One region of the Bacillus pretiosus genome, then DNA from elsewhere that is predicted to be linked to it. Evidence: riboswitches for the same ligand, from Rfam matches in the RefSeq annotation. Region 1 holds a riboswitch; each other region holds the start of a gene.

Region 1 (7,448 bases):
ATATTCTAAAAAACCATATGTGAATAAAATGGGAAGATTATGGGGCTCCTCGCGTTTTATGTCTCCTGAAGAATTTGAGCTAAACGCTATGATTGATGCAAGAACAAATGTATTTAATATGGGGGCGATGGCTTTCGAAATTTTAGGAGATGGAAAAGATCGTTCCTTTACAAAATGGGAAGCAAGTAGGAATTTATATGAAATAGCGTATCGTGCTGTAAATGAAAGCCGAGCTGAACGATATGAATCAGTTAAAGTATTTTATGAAGAGTGGATAAACGTGGCAAATGCTGAAAAGATATAACCTATATTATTAAAAACATAAAGTTTCTACTATAATCATGTATAATACATATAAAATGGAAATTCAAAATAACGAGGAAAATATTATGAACTTTGTTTATATTAATCAAAACGTATTAAATAATCTTCTTTACATTTTAAGTAGTATATTTATTTTTTATTTTATATATGATAGCGGACGCTATTTAAAGAAATATAAAAAATTACTTATTATCCTTTGTACGAGTATCCCTCTTATTTTATGTATGCGCTATCCAATCTATATGGATGAAAATTGTATTCATGATTTAAGACAAATACCAGTTATAATAGGCACACTTTATGGTGGCTTCCCTGTTGGTATCATTTTGTTTGCTATTTTATTAATTACAAGATTTTCATTTTATGGATTTAGTATGTTAACAATACTAGTTTATGGAACAATGTTTATCGTTACAGCATTCGCATCCGCAAAATTTAATAAGTATAATAGAAAAATTAAAGTAGCTTATGGAATGTTTTTAACATTTTTTCTAGCAATATTTACAACTGTAATTGTATTAACTTTATCAGATTTTGAAGTGAATAATTTGTACATTATTTATTTTATAATATTACCAACCATTTTGATGTTGTTTGGCATTTATTTTAATGAAGTTTTAAAAGATGCAGTATGTATGCGATCGAAGATGATTAAAATGGAAAAAATGGAGATTGTTAGCCAACTTGCTGCTAGTATATCGCACGAAGTAAGAAACCCCTTAACTGTCGTAAAAGGATTTACTCAACTTTTAAAAACACCTAATTTAACTCCAGAATCAAGAGATGAGTATATTGAACATATACTTGAAGAGTTACATCGTGCACAAGGAATTATTGATGATTATTTAACGTTTGCCAAACCTGCTTCAGAAAAATCAGATCATATTTCAGTAGAACAAGAGTTGAACCGAGTTATTAATATGATCTTACCATTATGCAATATGAATACAATACATATTACAAAAGATTTTTCCACAGCAACAATTGTAGGCAATAAACAGCACTTTCAACAATGTTTTTTAAACTTAATAAAAAATGGGATTGAAGCAATGCCTAATGGTGGTACTTTACATATCTCCTCATCTATTAGTAATAATAAAGTTATTATTCGAATTGAGGATAGCGGAATTGGTATGTCACAAGAGCAAGTAAATCGATTTGGTGAACCATATTTTAGTACAAAAACAAAAGGTACAGGTTTAGGTACAATGGTTGCTGTTAAAATCATTGAAACGATGCAAGGTAGTTTGAAAATCCGAAGCGTTATTAATAAAGGTACAACTTTGACAATTACATTGCCAAAATGTAATATGAACTCATCTGAAAACAAATAAAAAAGGAGCATAATTGCTCCTTTTTTATTTGTTTCGATACATAAGTATCTTCTATGTTTTTTAAGTTTACATTTGTGGAGACTAATTAGAAATTAGTACCCTCCGCCCCAGCAGCTGCATCCAACGATAATTAATAAAATAAATAACACAACTAATAACGCGAAACCTCCACCAAAACCACAAGAACCACCGTAACTCATATTTTCTCCTCCTTTTGGTTTGAAAACTAATAGGTAGTTGATCATTTTAACTGGTTCGTATTATACATTATGTAAATATCCCTTTTTTGAGCATGTCCACATAAAAATAAGTAAAAGCACTCATTTGAGAGTGTTTTAAAATGGATACCAAAAGTTTTGAAATACATGTAACTTTAAATACACTGCAACAATTAAAATAAAAATACCTACAAATAAAGCAATGAAATCCCCGCTTTTCGCTTTATTTGTATAAAACCAAGTTCGTGTATTCTTCTTTCCAAATCCTCTTAAATCCATTGCATTTGAAACTGTATCGATTCTATCTAGTGAATGAATAATTAAAGGCCAAAAAATTAAGACACGGTTTTTCATACGAATCCATAAACTTGCTTCTCCTTTTTCAAAAGCTACTCCTCTCGCCTCTTGTGCATGTTTAATAACTTTATATTCGGACTGAATATCAGGTATATAACGTAATGCAATATTTATTGCATATGTAATCTTATAATGAATTCGAAATTTACTTAAGCTACTCACAAATTTGCTTGGATCAGTCGTGTATATATAAATAAGTGTAAATGGTAATAACGTAAAATATTTTAATGAAAGTGTAGCTGCATAAAATAATGTTTCATATGTAATTGTTGCATATCTGATATGTAAAAACGAAGTATATGATTCGGTTAATTCAGATCCATGAGTTGGTGTAATAAATAAAATCATGACAGAATTTAATAAACTAAATGTAAATATAACAGTAAAAACAATAAAAATTTTACGAAATGGAATTTTAGCAACTAGAAGTCCGATACATCCAATCATAAATACAAATAGCAATACGCGAAAATCAAAAAATAAAAAAGTAAGCGTCATGCAAAAAATAAATAACAACAATTTCACTGCTCCATCCATACGATGAAAATATGTATTATACACCTTCCTCCCTCCTCATAACATCAAAATAAAGTTCTATAAATCTTTCAGGTTTTGCAATACCACTTAATTTAACGAGTTTGAATAAAGAACTCTCCCCTAAGTGCGCTCTATGTAAAGTTTCTGAATTCCCTAATACAGTAGATGCAGTATTATTCGCAATAATTTCTCCTTCATGTAGAACTATCGCTCTGTCTGCATATTCTAATGTGAGATTCATATCGTGTGTAATAAAAATAAAAGATATTCCCTTTGCAGCTAGTTTTCTTATAAACGTCATAAACTGTTTATAATGATAATGATCTTGTCCCGCTGTCGGTTCATCTAAAATAATAAGTTTCGGATTGGTTGTTAGTACAGATGCAATCGTTACTCTCTTTTTTTGTCCGTAACTTAATGCCTGGATTGGCCAATTTCGAAATGGATACAAGCCACAAATTTTTAACGTTTCCTCCGCTCTATGCTTAATTTCTTCCTTTGAAACCTTTTTTAATTTTAATGAAAATGAAACTTCTTCTATAACAGTAGGTTGTGTAATCATATGATTTGGATTTTGCATTACATAAGATATGACTTCACCACGTTTACGAATAGACCAAGAATTGATATTTACTTCATCAAATACAATCCTATCATTTTTTGTTTTGTTTATGCCTATAAGACTATGAGCTAATGTAGATTTTCCAGCACCATTATGACCCAAAAGTGCAACAATTTCCCCTTCTTTAATGGAGAAATTTACATTGTCTAATACTTTTTGTTTATTAGAATAGGAGAACGACAAATTTTCTACTTTCAATATTTCTTTGTTTTTAGGAGTATTTTTACAAAAAACTTGCTTCTCCATCCACTCATTTATTGCGCTACGAACACTTTCTCTTTGAAGATTTTCAAGTGGGTATATTACCTCATTATTACTATCAAACTGTAATCTCTTTAATCCTTCAATGTACATAGGTTCCCTTAAGCCAATAGATGGTAATATATTTGAGGCCAAAATCTCTTCTGGTGTTCCTATCTCAACGATTTCCCCTTCATCCATTAAAATAATTTTATCTAAATCCAGATTGAACATTTCTTCTATTCGATGTTCAATAAGTACAATTGTTTTATTATATTGTTTATGTATATCTTTAATAAGTTCTATCGTATGTAAGCTACTTACTGGATCTAAATTCGCTAACGGTTCATCAAACAATAAAATATTAGCATTTGTCGTTAACAGACCGGCTAAAGAAACAGTTTGTTTTTGCCCTCCTGATAATTCATGCGGACTTTGTTTATGAAAAGTATGCATCTTTACCTTTTTTAATGATTCTGAAACAATCTTTTTCATATCATCTTGATTTACACATTCATTTTCTAAATAAAAAGCTACATCTTCTTCTACTGTAAGACAAATAAATTGTGCATCTTGATCTTGCAAAATTGTTCCTACCTGTTTACTCTGTTCAAAAATACTCCCTTTCCTCGGATCTTTTCCCGCAATAGAAATAGTTCCAGTACTACTCCCTTCATAAGAAAATGGGATTAGCCCATTAATACAATGAGCTAATGTTGATTTTCCTGAACCACTACGTCCAGCAATTAGTACTTTTTCTCCAGGGTATATATGAAATGTAATGTCTTTTACAGTAGGTTGCGCAGCATGTTCATATTGAAAGCTGAATTGTTCAAAAGAAATGATTGGTTGCATGTTAACATCCCTACTTTTCAATTTTTAAATGTGTATGTTTCTTATTAGATTTAGCTAAACCTATTGTAATTGGCAATCCAAGAACTAAAAATACAATAACATCAGCAATTGTTGCTCCTAATACTTGTATAACAATTTTGTCAAATGGTTCTCCCATCACAATAACATCGAATGCCCCAGCAAATATAATAGCAATGACAATACCAATTAACCCAGTAATGGCTAAATAAGAAATATCCCGCTTATTATACGTCCCGTTTTTCACACTAAAGCTAACTCTTTTTTGAATGAGTCCCATTGCAAAGCCGATAATGCCTGAACTAATAACCCACCCCCACCAAATACCCCATCCAGCGATTGTATCTGTTACGGTATGACCGATAAGTCCTATTAAAAGTCCTGCCACTGGACCAAATAACGCTCCAAAAACGGTTAAAATAGCTAATGCAGGTTTAATAAATGTATTGGGTGCAATAGAAAATCCCCAAAGTCCTAATATCCCGTATAATGCTGCTCCAATTCCGATTGCTACTACTAACTTTGTTGATAATTTGTTCATTACAATTCCCCTCCCGTATTAGTCAACTTTTATTACTCTATATTTATTTTGAAAATGAATTATGCATCGACACTCCCTTTCTATACAACAAAAAATGACCCCTTACATAAGAGGTCATTTTCTTCACGTTCAAGAATCCTCTTATCTTCCAAAAAACACATCGTGTCCTCTGCGGAATTAGCACCTTCCTATAAATTTATATAGGGGTTGCTGAGGTTTCATAGGGCCGTTCCCTCCACCTCTCTGGATAAGTATTAATTTGTAATTCGTATTATGGCACTAATAAGCATAAATTTCAACACTTTTCTAATTATTTTTATTTTTCGTTTAACAGCACATTTAAATCATTGTATTCTTATCGGAATTATGAAATAATGAATTCAAAATAGTTACGGGAGGAATGTACGATGAAAGTAATCGGTTTAATTGGTGGACTAAGTTGGGAATCTACATCGTTATACTATAAACATATTAATAAACTTACACTCTCTCAATACGATCAAAATGCGAAGCTTGTTTTATATAGCATGGACTTTGGTGAAGTAACTACTTTATTACAAAATCATCAATACGAAGAAGTGAAAAACGAATTAGTCACAGTTGCAAAAAAGGTTGAAAAGTCCGGGGCTGAATGTTTATTAATGTGTTCCAATACGGTCCATTTATTTGCTGAAGAAGTAGAACAGGCAATATCTATTCCACTTCTTCACATTGGTGATGTAAGTGCTAAAAAAATGGTAGAGCAGAATATAAAACGGATCGGACTATTAGGTACGAAACAAACGATGGAACAAGACTTCTATAAATCACGTCTAGCGAACTATAACATTGAGACAATTATTCCAAATAAAGAGGAAAGAAATTTTATTCATCATGTTATTTTAAATGAATTAAGTAAAGGAATTATTTCAGAAACATCAAAAGAAAAGCTATTACAAATTACAAACTCATTAATTCAAAATGGCGCAGAAGGTATATTGCTAGGCTGCACTGAAATACCATTGCTCATTTCCCAAAACGACCTTACTGTACCTGTTTTTGATACCGCTTTTTTACATGCAAATACTGCTGTGCAGTTTGCAGTATAATAATATAAAAGCATAAAGGTAGTGCCTCTATGCTTTTATCTTGTCTAAACTATTTATTTAAAAGAGATGTAATCACTGCAATTGCTTCTTTAGTACCACCACATTCTAAAAAACTATCATTCAGTTTTCGTATACCATGTTTATACTTTTCATTTGAAAGAACGTCTGTTACCGCTTCATTTAAAGTTTGCACATTAACATTCTCTTTCAATAACCGATGTGCTGCTTCAAGTTCAGTTAATCTTTGCGCTATCATTGGCTGGTCTTTATCGTGTGGAATTATAACAAATGGGACATTAAAATAAATGGCATCGTGTACGCTATTCATACCACCATGTGTAATGAAAACATCTGCTTCACTTAATATTTCTGATTGGGGTACGTATGAAGCAATTATAAAATTGTCTGGCGCTTTCTTAATTTTCGAACAATCATTTCTATCACCAATTGCCATTACAACTATTCCATCAAAATCCGAGAAAGTATCAATGCAAGTATTAAAGAATGGTTCGAGTCCTTCAAGCAGTGTCCCCATTGAAATATAAATAACTTTCTTATCTTTAAGTAATTCAAATGGAAACTGTACATTTGTTTTACGCTTTGAAATACTCGGTCCAATAAAAATGTTATTTCTTCCAAATAAATCGCTATTAGGTTGAAAATAGCGACTTGTGTACACAAGAGTAATATCTCCCTTGTTATGCATAAATTGAAGATTATTTTTAGGTGTTACTCCAAATTCATGTTCCATTTGATATAGTAACTGTTCAGAAATTTTATCAGGTTGGAATGGTATTTCTGCATTTGGATGAAAAGGTAATGTTTCCAAAAAATTTGGAGGAATTAAAAATATAGGAGAAGAAACTATGCCTGGAATTTGTAAATACTCCTTTACTAACTCTCCAGCGCCAAATATATCATAAATTACGAAATCAAAATGTATGTTTTCACATAATTGTTTCGTAATTTCTAATATATATAAAGAAGTTTGAACATGTACACGAAAGAAAGAATTCAGCCCATCTGGAGTTTCAGAATCAATAGAAATCTCCTTTAATAAATCTGGATGTGTATATACAGTAGCTCCCAAATCTTCAATTCTGCCTTTAAATTGTTCTGTCGTAATATAATGTACGTGATCACCTCATTCAGTATAGGCTTTGACTAAACTTAATGTAGGATTTACATGTCCCTCTGCTGGAAAATTAACCACTAAAATATTTAGCACTTATTTCTCACTCCTTACATTTCAATTCGCTTATTAAGCATACTGTAATTATTACCGTCAATCTTCACCTAATAGTCCTAATATGC
Region 2 (7,448 bases), 630 kb from region 1:
AACATGAGTAAGATGAAATGGTTTATTTCTTTAATGCTTTCACTTGGGCTACTTGCCGGGTGTGAAGAGGCAGCTGTAAAGCCTGAGAAGAAAGTAGAACCAAAGCAAGAAGAGGTAGCAAAACAAGAAGAGAAAAAAGATGAAGCGAAACCGGAAGAAAAACCGGAGGAAAAACAAGCTGAACAAGAGCAAAAGCAGCAAGAAGAGCAGAAAGAGAAACAAGAGCAAAAAGTAGAAGAGAAGCCGAAAGAAGAAAAGGCACAGGCACAACCGGAAGTAAAGAAAGAAGAGAAACCTCAGGAACAGCCTGCTACTAAGCAACCAGAACAGCAAAAAGCACAAGAAGAGAAACAACCGAAAGCGCAAGAAATAAAAGAAGAAGCGAAGGTTGTGAATCAGCCGAAAGAAACACCGAAGCAGGAGCAGAAGGTTGATCCGAATAAAGAGCAACAAGCAACTGTACCAACGCCACCAACACCGGTACCAGATCCAGTACCGCCAGTGCCAGTGCCAGATCCAGTAATACCAAAACCAAAACAAGTCACTATCTCAGTAAAAGGTGATAAAGGGTACTTATTAGGTGCGAAAAAAATGGATGTACAAGAAGGCGATACTGTTTATAAAGTATTGCAGCGTACAGGTTTAGATGTGGATGCAATGGGCTCTAAAGGTGATATTTATGTAAAAGGTATTAATGATTTATATGAAAAAGATATTACAGATACTAGTGGATGGAAATATCGTGTGAACGGTGCATTTCCAAACCATAGTGCAGGTGTAGTAACAGTTAAACCAGGAGATACAATTGAGTGGGTGTATGTATTAAAATAAGAAAGGCATTCGGTAAAGGACTATGAAAATAAGTTTTTCTTCTTTACATCCTTTTGTGAATTTTTTCTATTATATCGGGGTGATGATACTATGTATGATGTGTCTTCATCCTCTTTTTTTAATTGGAGCAATACTATTAATCGTCATAATCAATATAATGCAAGGGAATAGTGAAAAGATAAGAAAGATGTTACCGAGCACAATCGTTTTCTTTTTTATGGTCATTTTATTTAATTCGTTATTAACACATAGAGGGCGAACTACGTTATTTTGGTTAGGTGATAGCCGTATTAAGCTTGAGGCGATTATGTTTGGAGTAGTAATGGGATTATTATTAGTTGCGATTATGTTTACGTTTGCTTCGTATAATGATATTATTTCGAGTCATAAATTTTTATATTTGTTTTCTAGAATTTCACCGAAGGTAGCATTGTTAACGATGATTACGGTGAGGTTTGTTCCTTTGTTTATGAGGCGATTACAGAAAATAACACTCGTTCAAAAAACGAAAGGTGTACAAGTAGACGCAGGTTCCATTGTAGAACGGGTGAAAAATGGTATGCAATTGCTGCAAGTATTATTAATTTGTTCATTAGAAGATGCGCTGCAAACAGCAGATTCTATGCAAGCTCGTGGATTTGGTGTAACGAAGCGTACGACATATATTCGGTATAGAATGGAAAGACGAGATTGGTATACGCTCAGTTATTTAAGTATTCTACTTATCATTGCTATTATATGTAATACGTATGGCGGGGGAAAGCTAATCATTTATCCGAAAGTCGAATCTATTCTATTTCAGCAATACGATGGAGTGATGTTCGGAGTATTTATGATGTTTATTAGTCTACCAATTATAATGGAAGGAAAGGAATGGATATGGTGGCGCATGCAGAAATAAACAATTTATCATTTGTATATGCTGATGAAAACGAATATGCGTTACAGCATATTTCTCTTTCTATTCAAAAAGGAGAGTTTATTGCACTTGCTGGAGGGTCAGGCTCTGGAAAGACGACTTTATTGAAACATTTTAAAAAGGAATTACTTCCAATCGGTACACGTTCAGGAGAAATTTTTTATGATGACGTTTTATTAGAGGAAGTACCTGATTTATTATCTGCACAAGAAATTGGTATGGTATTTCAAAATCCAGAAAATCAGCTCGTAATGGATACGGTCATTCAAGAATTAGCATTTTCTTTAGAAAATATCGGGTTACCATCACAGATTATTCAAAAACGAATAGCAGAGCTTATTAGCTTCTTAGGATTTCAAGATTTATTGCATCAATCTGTTCATACGTTATCTGGTGGACAAAAACAACTTGTCAATTTGGCTGCGGTACTAGTTATGCAGCCAAAACTATTATTATTAGATGAACCGACGGCGCAGTTAGATCCCATTGCTGCGAAAGAGTTTTTAGGATTGTTAAAACGTATTAACGAAGAACTTGGTATTACGATTGTGTTAAGTGAACATCGTTTAGATGAAGTGATCCCACTTGCTACGCGCGTTATTTGTATGAATAATGGTCAAATCGTGTATGATGGAAATCCTAAAACGGTTATCGCGAACATGTGGGAAGTAGAAAAATTCCGTCCATTTATTCCGCAAATTCCAAGATTGTTTTTAGAATGGAATGCGGAAGATATTCCGTTTACAGTGCGAGAAGCGCAAATGAAACTGAATCATTTTTCAGCGATATCATATGTGAATGAGCCAATAGCACAAAGTGAAAAGCGAGAAGTCATTTTAAGTGCAGAGCATATTTCGTTCCAATATGAAAAAAATAGTCCACTTATTTTACGAGACTTAACCGTATCGATTGAAAAAGGAAAATGGGTAGCTCTCGTTGGAAAAAATGGTACAGGTAAGTCTACACTGTTAACGATTTTAGCTGGATTACAAAAAGCGAGAAGAGGGAAAGTAAAGTGGAATGGGAAAGTGATACATAAAATTGATTCGAAAGAACGATTTAAAAGGATCGGGTATGTATCGCAGCATCCGTATTATCATTTTACATTTGATACAGTGTGGGAAGAAGTGTATGAACGTGCACGAGAGTTATACGGAAAACAAGGAAAAGAAATAGCAGAAGATATGTTGAAGAAGTTTTGGTTGTATTCGCTTAAAGAACGCCATCCGCATGATTGTAGCGGGGGAGAGCAACAACTACTTGCGTTATGTACAACGTTATTATCAAAGCCGACTTTATTGTTACTTGATGAACCGACAAAGGGATTAGATCCGTGGAAAAAAGAAAGAGTAGGAGAGCTATTTAGAAAGCTGCAAAAAGAAGGTACAACAATTGTAATGGCAACGCATGATATTGAGTTTGCAGCGAAATACGTTGATCAATGTATGATGTTATTTGACGGAGCAGTCATTATGAATGACACACCGAAAGAATTTTTTAGTGGCAACTTCTTTTATACAACCTCTATTAATCGATTTATTCGAAAAGAGTTACCATATGCATTAACGTGGGAGGATGTGTACGAAGCGTGTCCAAACGATATGTTGCATTCATAATATGTATTTTTGCAGTAATAATAGGCACACTACTCTTTACTACACTTATCATGGATGGTTATTACATGTTAAGTAGTTTGTTTTTATTAGTTGTTATTATGTTACCGTTTTATATCCGTTTTGAAAGAAAGGCTTTTGTTTCACGTGAAATTGTGCTCGTTGCTGTGTTAGCGGCAATTGCAGCAGTTAGCCGTGTACCATTTTCTATTTTACCAAGTGTACAACCGACTTCATTTGTCATTATCGTTTCTGCAATTGTGTTTGGGAGTGAAACTGGTTTTATGATCGGTGCAACAGCGGCTATCGTATCTAACATCTTTTTAGGACAAGGTCCGTGGACGCCGTGGCAAATGTTTTCTTGGGGCATGATTGGTTTTATAGCTGGATTATTACGTAATACATTTTTAATGAAAAAGCTGTGGGGAAGGCTTCTATACGGATTGTTTGTTGGATTTTTATTTGGCTGGATTATGAACTTATGGGGGCTTCTCGGTTTCATACGTGAGGCAACGTGGGAAGCAGTCGTTTCGTATTATATTGCAAGTTTTTATTTCGATTTGAGTCATGCAATTTCGAATGTTATTTTCTTACTACTATTTAGTACGTCTTGGATTATGATTCTTACGAGATTTAAAAAGAAATACGGCATATTAGATAAGCATAACATGGCATAGAAAAGCATACTCATATAAGGTAGGGTCGCGACTTACATATTCGTTTGCCTCTTTCATGCTTCTTACACATTGTAAGGAGCATTTTTTAATGTCAAGAAATAGTCCAATATATATACGTTACTATATAAAATTATTTGTATAATAGTAGGTGAGAACTGCTTTCAAAAGGGAGGTGTATAGTTAATGAAGTTAGTTATTCCGAAGCAACACGGTGCATGGGCCATGCTCGTTATACCATTTCTATTAAGTGTCATGCTTGGGAAACCTACTATGTATCATATTCCATTGTTTTTAGCTTGGTTCTTTATCTATTTAGCTACGTATCCATTTCTTACGTACATAAAGCAAAAACGAAAAAAAGAGTTTTTACATGCTGCAATTGTATATTTTATCATCGCTTTCGTATTTGGGATGATCTCTCTATTATATGAATGGCGCATTCTTTTATTCATAGCAGTAATGATTCCGTTATTTATAGTAAATATGTATTACGCTCGTCAAAAGAATGAAAGAGCGTTACTAAATGACATTAGTGCGATTATTGTTTTCTGTATTGGTGGTTTAGTTAGTTATTATTTTTCAATGAAACTTATAGATAAAACAGCATTATTTATTGCGCTTATTTCATTTTTATATTTTTTAGGAAGTACATTTTATGTAAAAACGATGATTCGCGAGAAAAATAACCCGAAGTATCGTCTTATATCATGGGGGTATCATATTGTATTAACAGTCATTGTCTTTGCTATCAATCCGTGGTGTTCTCTTATTTTTATACCGAGTGTCATTCGAGCAATTATGTTATATGGCAAAAAAATTTCTATTATAAAAGTAGGGGTTTTAGAAATTGCTAATTCTGTATATTTTTTAATTATAACGGTAATAATTATGAAGTATGCCATTTGAAAAAACTTCCCACCTTATGATGGGAAGTTTTTTCAATCTTGTTCTAAAATATGAACCGTGTAATCACAGCGTTGAATAGCTTGTTCGATCGCATAAAGTGATTGTTCAATACGAGCGCGATTAAAATCTTTTTCAACAGTCTGTAGCGCTTCTTCTAAACAATGTTTTGCTTCTTGTAATGATTGAAAAGAATTTTGGACATATCCGCGAGCATTTTCGTGCATTTCATAATCCTCCTTGCATATTCATATATGTATAGTATGAACAGTAAGGAACAAAATATAATTTGTTATATTTGTTTGACAATTAGAATGAAATTACGTATAGTAAGAATTAAGTGAATATTTTCTTATCCAGAGAGGTGGAGGGACTGGCCCGATGAAACCCAGCAACCGCGATGCAGGTGCTAATTCCAGCAGAACATATTTGTTCTGGGAGATAAGACGAAGATATATACGTAACTTCTTCTTATCGGAGAGGTTTTTTTGTTGCAAAAAAACCGATTACGAAAATTTATATTAAGAAGAAAGGGGTTGCGAAGTACTGTGACACTCGAAAAATACGTAAAACTGCGTAGTACAGTTTATGAATATATGATAGAGCAAGATAAGCCAATATCATTGTTAGATATTCAAGAACATATCGTTTCGCATCATGAAGGAAAATTCACGAAAAAGATGTTACATCAATTTTATTTATCAAGACTATTAGATGAACTGAAACTGGATGGGAAAATTACATTAGCTGATGAATATCTCTATACTGAAAAAGGGGTATTTTATAAGGCGGGAAAAGGGAGCTAAGCTCTCTTTTTTTTGGAGTATGTAGCGTAAAAGACTGCTTAAGCAGCCTGATACAAGGGAATGGTGTTGAGTGTGTAGTGTCAAAGATTGAATGTGCCTGAAAGAGGCACTTCATATCGGCTGCAAATGAAAAGAGACACCTCCGCCGAATAGGTGTCAGTCGTTTTGTCATATAGACTTGCTATTTGACAGTTATTAGAATAACATGCAGGGTTTTGGAAGTCAAAAGGGAATTAAAGGAAGAGGTGTTGTTATGTACGCTTACTTACTAAATGATATAACGAAATGGATTCCTAAGTACATTATGGATAAAGGTTATGAATATTATGAAGAAGGACATGTAGAAGATGTTGAAATACAAGAAAAGAAAATATTTGCTTTTGTTACTGGAAATGCAGGAAACTATGAAGTAATGATTGATCTTGAAAATTTTACAGAAAGTAGCTGCGAGTGTCCATATGAGAATTATTGTAAGCATATGGCGGCAGTTGTTTATGATATTCAAAGTGCTGGTGAGAGTACGGTGAAAGAGAAACTGAAAGATTTAGAAAAGGAAGAGTTACTTACATTATTAAATCGTTTATTACAAAGTTCGAAAAACGTGCAAATTGTAGAGAAGATGTTAAAGAAGGGGAAACTTTAACTTATAGAGGGAGTTGTTATGTAGTGAATGTACTAATTGTATACGCTCATCCTAGTCCTTCCAGTTTTAATGCGGGGATATTAAAGCATGTGCAAAAAGGATTACAAGAAACAAATCATTCGGTTACGGTACTTGATTTATATAAGGAACAATTTGATCCCGTCCTTGTATTTAATGAGGAGAAGAAAAGACGTGATTTAGTAAATGAAGAAGAGACAGCTCGGTACAGAACGTTAGTGGAAGAAGCGGATACTCTTCTCTTCATTTATCCAATATGGTGGTGGGGGATGCCAGCTATTTTAAAAGGGTTTATTGATCGCATTTTCGTAGCTGGTTTTGCTTATAAATATGAAGGTGCCCTGCCGAAAGGCTTATTGAAAGGTAAGAAGGCATGGGTAATTAATACGTTAGACTCACCGTTATGGTACGTCGCACTACTATATCGATCAGCAGATTGGATTATGATGAAGAGAGGTGTTTTACGTTTTTGCGGCATTCGCGATGTAAAACGATCTTTTTTTCAATCTGTGAAAACGAGTAAACGAGAGAAGCGGGAAAAGTGGTTATTACAAATAGAAGAAAAGGCTCGTACGTTATGAATGAAATGGAACGTATTATAAATTGTTGTCAGTATGATAACGAACTTTTTCGTACATATATTAATTGCTTAATCCAATTGAAGAAATGTAGTGAAACGTTTCAACAAATACAGATTCAATTAAGAAATGATTATTTAATAAGAGGAATTTGTGAAAGAGAAGTGGATGAGGTAGTAAGAGGAAGTAAAGAGTATGAAACGTATTTTCTTCCTAAAGCGTTACAGTGGAATTTCTTGAGGGAAAATCCACATCTGATTGAAAAAGTATGTGAAGATTTTTTTGCATTTGAGGCATTACAGCTTACGGATATAGAGTGGAAGATCGTGATAAATTGCGTGGGAAATAAGTGATTTATTATATAAAAAAGCTAGTATAAAACTAGCTTTTCGTTTAAATAAATAAGAAACATAGACTAATGATAAATCCTGCATATAGTAAGTTAACAACGCAAAATCCC
Region 3 (7,448 bases), 2.6 Mb from region 1:
TAAGTGATAAGAAAAGAACAAGTGTAAAAGTAAATGTACCATTATGATGTGAAAATGAGGGAAGTTTGTGAAAATAAAAGTATTGTTAGTTGATGATCATACAGTTGTTTTAAAAGGATTAGCATTTTTCTTAAGTACACAGGAAGATTTAGCGTTAGTTGGAGAAGCAAATAATGGGAAAGAAGCGTTAGTGAAAGTAGGGGAGACGAATCCTGATGTTGTATTAATGGATTTATATATGCCCGAAATGGATGGTGTCGAGGCGACGGCGTGCATCAAAAAAGAATATCCAAATGTGAAAGTAATTGTATTAACTAGCTTTTCTGATCAGGCGCATGTTTTACCAGCGTTAAGGGCGGGGGCAAGTGGGTATATTTTAAAAGATGTAGAACCCGATCAGCTTGTTGAAGCTATTCGAAGCGCATATAAAGGTAATATTCAATTACATCCAGATATAGCAAATACTCTTCTCTCTCAAACATTACCTGTGGAAGAAAAGGAAGAAGAACCTTCTATTCAAGTGGATGTGCTAACGGCGAGAGAAAATGAAGTGTTGCAGCTATTAGCGAAAGGAATGAGTAATAAAGAGATCGCTTCTGTTTTAGTTATTACAGAAAAAACGGTAAAAGCTCATGTAAGTAGTATTTTGAGTAAGTTGAATTTATCTGATCGTACGCAAGCAGCATTATATGCAGTGAAAAATGGAATTGTATAAGACAAAAGTCGTAAGACCTAGTTCGCCTTTAGAAGGTGGACTTTTTTTATGGAAAAATACGTCTATGTGAGGACGAAATTGTCTTGATATAAAGATAAAATATGTTTGTAAGCAACAAAACAACAATTACAAGGGATACCTTTTTTGAAAGCATATAACAACAGAAGAGTGAGTACTAGGAGGAAAAACAATGGCAACAGTTTTATTTGTAAAAGCAAACAACCGCCCAGCGGAACAAGCAGTTAGTGTGAAATTATACGAGGCATTTTTAGCAAACTATAAAGAAGCACATCCAAATGATACAGTAGTAGAACTTGATTTATATAAAGAAGAATTACCATATGTAGGCGTAGATATGATTAATGGTACATTCAAAGCAGGTAAAGGATTTGATTTAACTGAAGAGGAAGCAAAAGCAGTAGCAGTTGCTGATAAGTATTTAAATCAATTTTTAGAAGCTGATAAAGTCGTTTTCGGTTTCCCATTATGGAACTTAACGATTCCAGCAGTGCTACACACATATATTGATTATTTAAACCGAGCTGGCAAAACGTTTAAATATACGCCAGAAGGTCCAGTTGGTCTAATTGGAGATAAGAAGATTGCATTATTAAACGCGCGCGGCGGCGTATATTCTGAAGGTCCAGCAGCTGAAGTAGAAATGGCTGTTAAATATGTAGCAAGCATGATGGGCTTCTTCGGTGCAACAAATATGGAAACAGTAGTTATTGAAGGACATAACCAATTCCCAGATAAAGCAGAAGAAATCATTACAGCTGGTCTTGAAGAAGCAGCTAAAGTGGCAAGTAAATTTTAATTGAAAATAGAATCGTCACTCGAAAAAAGTAGCATTAACAGGTAAACGTTAATGCTACTTTTTTTATATTTTAAGTTCATCAGCCAGTTTTTCTAATTGAATTCGATCTTGTATGTAATAGGTTCTTCCGTCTTTTTTTAAGTAATTTTGCTGGCAAAACTGGTTTAATACGTATAAAAGATGGCGGTAGCTGACATTTAAGTATTCCGAAGCCTCGGTATGTTTTTCTGTATAACTGTTATTTTGTTCTGTTAATAGAATAAAAGCCGCTAATCGATTTTCGAACGGATAACTATTGTTTTTGGCGTAACTTTCTGTTCGGCTAATTGTTTTTTCGCCGATAAATTTACATAGTTTCTGTAGAAAGGTAGCATCTTGCAATAAAAGATGCTGACAATCTTTAAGAGGGAACGCTAAGCACATACAATCTTCAATCACTTCCACCGTTTTCGTAACGGATTCAACGCCAATTAACCCTAATTCTCCAATGAACGAAGGTGCTTGAATAAAGTTAATTAAGGAGACCTTCCCGTTTTTGTGACTCATATATATTTTCGCTTTTCCGGAAATTAAGTAATAAAGATAAGGAACATCAACGCCTTCATTACATATCCTTTCTCTCTTTTGAAAGGAATGTAGTTCAGCATACGGTAAGACATTAAAAGAAAAAAGAGTATGGACGTTGTAAGTTTGCATGTAATGAGAGATTTCTTCGCTATTTTTGCTGACTTTCATATTTTCACCTCATGTTTAGTATGAGATATCTCCTATTATGTTTACAAGAAGGAATGATACGATTTACGTAAATTTGTTTTTGTAGAAAAGAGAGTGTGAAGGGCTTATGAAAAAATATAAAACATTGCTATTTGATGTAGATGATACATTGTTAGATTTTCAGAAGGCGGAGAAAATGGCGTTACGTATGCTGTTTGAAGAGAAAGGGATTCCTCTAACTAGCGAGGTTGAAGGGCACTATAAAAAAATTAATAAAAGTCTTTGGGATGCTTTTGAGGAAGGTGAAATGAACCGTGATGAAGTTGTAAATACGCGGTTTTCAATTTTGTTTAAAGAGTACGGGGAAGAAGTAGATGGAGTATTATTCGAAAATAATTATCGTAGCTACTTAGAAGAAGGAAACCAACTTATGCAAGGTGCGTTTGAATTTATAAGTCAAATTCAAAGTGAGTACGATTTATATATAGTGACAAACGGTATTTCTAAGACGCAAGATAAGCGTTTACGTAATGCAGGATTACATGCCTTGTTTAAAGATATTTTCATTTCTGAAGATACGGGATTCCAAAAGCCGATGAAAGAGTATTTTGATTATGTTTTTGAACGAATTCCTAATTTTCCCCCTGAAGAAGGGCTCATTATTGGGGATTCGTTAAGTGCTGATATGAAAGGTGGATATGTAGCGGGAATTGATACTTGTTGGTTTAATCCAGAAAAGAAATCAAATAATAGCGAGATTGTGCCAACATATGAAGTACAAAATTTTGAAGAGTTATACGCGTTATTGAAGCAACGTGTGTAATAAAAATAGGCAGTGGAACTTTTGTCCCTACTGCCTATTTTTATTCGTTTGTAGCTTCGTTATTTTTAGGAAGTGGAAATGCATTACCAATCGCTGCCGCTCCAAGCATCGGTAATAGTAAATTGAGCGGGAAAAACATGAGTAATAGTAATGTTATAGCAATTGGTTTTCTTAATGCATAGCTTGAAATTGCTGTCGTGACGATGGCTACCGAAGCGATTGGATCTATCGGGATAATGGAAGCTATAGCATATCCGATACTAGATCCAGCAAATATAATTGGGAAAATATGTCCACCGCGCCAACCTGTATTTAAACAAACGGCAGTAATACATAATTTTAAAACACCTGAAAGAAGTAGTACCCAGAAAGATAAATGACTCCATTCAACGACTAAATCTTTTAATTGGTGTTCTCCTGAGAATAACGTGTACGGGAGAAAAGTTCCTGTAATTCCTAATAAAATACCACCGATAATTCCAAGTGATAGTTTGTATTCCCTGAAGGGATGGATTAATTTCTCTAATGTGAATTCAAATTTGAAATAAAAGAAACCAACTATAGCACCAATACTAGCAAGTGGTAGAAAGGCGATCCATTCATTAAGAGAAAGGGAACCTTCCCCAAAATCAACGATAAAGGATCCGCGATTATCGAATTTACTAAGTAATAAATAAACGGAAAAGCCAGCGAAAGTGGTAGCTAAATATACAATTGCTTTTTTTCCTTTAGAAAATTCGTTAATTTGCTCACCCTCATTTTCATTTGGAGCTAAATAACCGAATAATGGCGCGTTAAAAATTACACTTAAAGTAGCGCCAATTCCAACCTCTGTTAGTTCATTCATTCCTTTTAAGGCAAATGTAAAGCGATCCCCTACCCATGTACAAAGTCCACCGATAATTCCAACAAGTGCTGCTTCGGGACCTAAGCTAGCTCCAAATATTAAAACGATAATCGCAGTTAAAGTAGCTTTATGTACAAAACGGTATTCAATTCTACCAGTTTTTTTATATTCACCCATCACTTCCGGCATAAGACGTGGATATATGCCGAAGTATTTTTGGGTTAAACCAACGAGAATACCACCGATAGTTGTTACACAAATAGTGTAATACGGGGGAGAAGAGAAAATAGTAGGTAAGTATCCCCAAATAAAGTGAATGCCGATATTTATTGTAACTAAAAATAGCCAGACTGTAGCTCCTACTATAGAGCCTAAAAGAATGCCGTATAGGACGAGTATATAGTGCATGTCCTTTGTGTTTGTCATGTTATACCTCCGTTATGTAAGTTTTAATGTCGAAAGGATTAAATATGCTACTGTGAAAGGAATATGTATAGTATCTTTTTGAGAGGTGGGCTTATTCAATATATTGAGGTCTCGTGAGAATTTGAAATGTATACAGTTAAACTACTTACTTAATTTTATATAGTAATCGTGGGTTTTAAAAGGTCTTTTTCAAATGGATATGGAATATATTTCTTTTGTTATGCATGTCAAATTCTTTGTATTTAATTTAGAACATTCAGAAAAACCGATTGACATTAGGAAATTATTGCTATAAAATCAACGGTAATTGCATAGTCTTATCAAGAAAAGGTGGAGGGACAGGCCCGATGAAACCTTGGCAACAGCCGTATAACGGAATTGTGCCAAATCCTGCAGGTAATAATCCTGAAAGATAAGAAAGAGCCTTTAGAGCGTGTTTTCAAACTGCTCCTTTCTTGTTTTCAGGAAAGGAGCAGTTTTTTATTTTGTATAAAAGAAAGGAGAATGAGAGATGGGAGAATCATGGGGAAAAGGAACAATTTGTGTGCAAGGTGGCTATACACCAAAGAATGGTGAACCGCGTGTTTTGCCACTTTATCAAAGTACAACGTATAAATACGATACTTCAGATGATTTAGCAGCGCTATTTAATTTAGAGGCAGAAGGATATATATATACGCGTATTGGAAATCCTACTTTAGCTGCATTTGAGCAAAAGTTAGCGGATTTAGAGGGTGGTGTAGGAGCTGTTGCAACGGCTTCTGGGCAGGCTGCTATTATGCTTGCTGTTTTAAATATTTGTAGTAGCGGAGACCACTTGCTTTGTTCTTCCACAGTTTATGGTGGAACGTTTAATTTATTTGGAGTGAGTTTGCGTAAGCTTGGTATTGACGTTACGTTCTTTAATCCGAATTTAAGTGCTGATGAAATTGTGGCCCTTGCTAATGATAAGACGAAACTTGTTTATGCAGAGTCGTTAGGAAATCCAGCGATGAACGTTTTAAATTTCAAAGAATTTTCAGATGCAGCGAAAGAGTTAGAAGTACCTTTTATCGTGGATAATACATTAGCAACTCCTTATTTATGCCAAGCATTTGAGCACGGAGCAAATATTATCGTTCATTCTACGACGAAATATATTGATGGTCATGCAAGCTCTTTAGGCGGCATTGTCATTGACGGAGGGAACTTTGATTGGACAAATGGGAAATATCCTGAACTTGTTGAACCGGATCCAAGTTATCACGGCGTAAGTTACGTTCAAAATTTTGGTGCAGCAGCGTATATTGTGAAGGCACGTGTTCAATTATTAAGAGACTATGGAAACTGTATGAGCCCATTCAATGCGTATATTAGCAATATCGGCTTAGAAACGCTACATTTAAGAATGGAGCGTCATAGTGAAAATGCTCTCGCAGTTGCTAAGTGGCTTGCTAACCATGAACGTATTGAATGGGTGAATTATCCGGGATTAGATAGCAATGAAAATTACTCGTTAGCACAAACGTATTTGAAAAAAGGTGCTAGTGGTGTTTTAACATTCGGCATTAAGGGCGGATTAGAAGCAGCGAAAGAATTTATCGCAAATGTAAAACTAGCAACTCTCGTAACGCATGTAGCGGATGCACGAACTTGTGTTATACATCCTGCTAGCACAACGCATAGACAATTAAGTGCTGAAGATCAGCGTCTAGCTGGAGTTACATCAGATTTAATTCGTTTATCGGTTGGTATAGAAGATGTTTCTGATATTATTGCAGATTTAGAAGCAGCGCTAGTCGGAGGCAAAGAACATGCCGATCATAATTGATAGAGATTTACCAGCTCGCAAAGTGTTGCAGAAGGAAAATATTTTTGTAATGACGAAGGAGCGAGCAGAAACACAAGATATCCGGGCATTGAAAATTGCTATCTTAAATTTAATGCCTACAAAGCAAGAAACAGAAGCGCAATTACTTCGTTTAATTGGCAACACACCGTTGCAATTAGATGTTCACCTACTTCATATGGAATCACATTTGTCTCGCAATGTAGCGCAGGACCATTTAACGAGTTTCTATAAAACATTTCGTGATATTGAGAATGAGAAATTTGATGGACTTATTATTACAGGAGCACCAGTTGAAACTCTTTCTTTTGAAGAGGTAGATTATTGGGAAGAGCTTAAACGTATTATGGAGTATTCAAAAAAGAATGTAACATCTACGCTTCATATTTGCTGGGGGGCACAGGCTGGCTTGTATCATCATTATGGTGTTCCAAAGTATCCTCTTAAGGAAAAAATGTTCGGTGTATTTGAACATGAAGTTCGTGAGCAACATGTGAAATTGTTACAAGGGTTTGATGAATTGTTTTTTGCCCCGCATTCTCGTCATACAGAAGTACGAGAGAGTGATATTAGAAAGGTGACAGACTTAACATTATTAGCAAATTCTGAGGAAGCAGGTGTTCACCTTGTCATTGGGCAAGAAGGAAGGCAAGTGTTTGCGCTCGGGCATAGTGAATATAGTTGTGATACGTTAAAGCAAGAATACGAACGGGACCGCCAAAAAGGGTTAAATATTGATGTGCCGAAAAATTATTTTAAGCATAATAATCCAAATGAGAAACCACTTGTAAGGTGGAGAAGCCATGGGAATCTATTATTCTCTAATTGGCTGAATTATTACGTGTATCAAGAAACCCCTTATGTATTATAAAAAAAGATTGTGTAACACGTGGCAACGTTTTCTTTGTAAAGATTAACTCATATTTTTCCGAATGTTCAAAAAACATTGTTTTTCAGATTTTTTACTCATATAATTTCATCTAAACACAATTTTTGAGGGGTGGACAGTATTATGAAAGAAATTCAAGTTGGTTTATTAGGTCTTGGGACAGTTGGGAGTGGTGTAGTTCGTATCATTACAGATCATCAAGAGCGACTTATCCACCAAGTAGGTTGTCCTGTAAAAGTAACGAAAGTACTAGTACAAAATATTGAAAAAGAGAGAGAAGTAGAGGTACCTTCTACTCTATTAACACAAGATGCAAATGAAATTTTAGATAATCCAAATATTGACGTTGTCATCGAAGTGATGGGTGGCATTGATGATGCAAAAGCATA

Evidence for each region. Region 1 has a riboswitch for S-adenosylmethionine ahead of ACU8YW_RS13075 (ECF-type riboflavin transporter substrate-binding protein). Riboswitches for the same ligand answer to the same signal wherever they lie in the genome.
Region 2: it holds a riboswitch for S-adenosylmethionine, as region 1 does, so the genes downstream of both, ACU8YW_RS16320 (hypothetical protein) here and ACU8YW_RS13075 (ECF-type riboflavin transporter substrate-binding protein) in region 1, are expected to answer to the same signal.
Region 3: it holds a riboswitch for S-adenosylmethionine, as region 1 does, so the genes downstream of both, ACU8YW_RS26770 (bifunctional O-acetylhomoserine aminocarboxypropyltransferase/cysteine synthase) here and ACU8YW_RS13075 (ECF-type riboflavin transporter substrate-binding protein) in region 1, are expected to answer to the same signal.

What each region holds. Positions count from the first base shown of each region.
Region 1 covers NZ_CM129593.1:2,556,598-2,564,045, reverse strand. The annotation lists gene ACU8YW_RS13100 (protein kinase) at 1-304, shown strand, start outside; gene ACU8YW_RS13095 (sensor histidine kinase) at 390-1,658, shown strand; gene ACU8YW_RS13090 (YjcZ family sporulation protein) at 1,751-1,858, opposite strand; gene ACU8YW_RS13085 (energy-coupling factor transporter transmembrane component T family protein) at 1,994-2,794, opposite strand; gene ACU8YW_RS13080 (ABC transporter ATP-binding protein) at 2,787-4,487, opposite strand; gene ACU8YW_RS13075 (ECF-type riboflavin transporter substrate-binding protein) at 4,498-5,046, opposite strand; SAM riboswitch class I at 5,185-5,300, opposite strand; gene ACU8YW_RS13070 (aspartate/glutamate racemase family protein) at 5,454-6,134, shown strand; partial or broken gene ACU8YW_RS13065 (macrolide family glycosyltransferase) at 6,184-7,362, opposite strand.
Region 2 covers NZ_CM129593.1:3,188,743-3,196,190, reverse strand. The annotation lists gene ACU8YW_RS16350 (DUF4430 domain-containing protein) at 4-831, shown strand; gene ACU8YW_RS16345 (energy-coupling factor transporter transmembrane component T) at 854-1,732, shown strand; gene ACU8YW_RS16340 (ABC transporter ATP-binding protein) at 1,705-3,366, shown strand; gene ACU8YW_RS16335 (ECF transporter S component) at 3,339-4,040, shown strand; gene ACU8YW_RS16330 (YwiC-like family protein) at 4,224-4,946, shown strand; gene ACU8YW_RS16325 (hypothetical protein) at 4,979-5,170, opposite strand; SAM riboswitch class I at 5,293-5,391, shown strand; gene ACU8YW_RS16320 (hypothetical protein) at 5,432-5,749, shown strand; gene ACU8YW_RS16315 (SWIM zinc finger family protein) at 6,003-6,392, shown strand; gene ACU8YW_RS16310 (NAD(P)H-dependent oxidoreductase) at 6,416-6,991, shown strand; gene ACU8YW_RS16305 (group-specific protein) at 6,988-7,341, shown strand; gene ACU8YW_RS16300 (short-chain fatty acid transporter) at 7,382-7,448, opposite strand, start outside.
Region 3 covers NZ_CM129593.1:5,166,693-5,174,140, reverse strand. The annotation lists gene ACU8YW_RS26800 (GAF domain-containing sensor histidine kinase) at 1-47, shown strand, start outside; gene ACU8YW_RS26795 (response regulator) at 68-715, shown strand; gene ACU8YW_RS26790 (FMN-dependent NADH-azoreductase) at 906-1,532, shown strand; gene ACU8YW_RS26785 (transcriptional regulator YeiL) at 1,596-2,267, opposite strand; gene ACU8YW_RS26780 (YjjG family noncanonical pyrimidine nucleotidase) at 2,374-3,069, shown strand; gene ACU8YW_RS26775 (chloride channel protein) at 3,110-4,342, opposite strand; SAM riboswitch class I at 4,657-4,761, shown strand; gene ACU8YW_RS26770 (bifunctional O-acetylhomoserine aminocarboxypropyltransferase/cysteine synthase) at 4,854-6,152, shown strand; gene metA (homoserine O-acetyltransferase MetA) at 6,136-7,041, shown strand; gene ACU8YW_RS26760 (homoserine dehydrogenase) at 7,183-7,448, shown strand, end outside.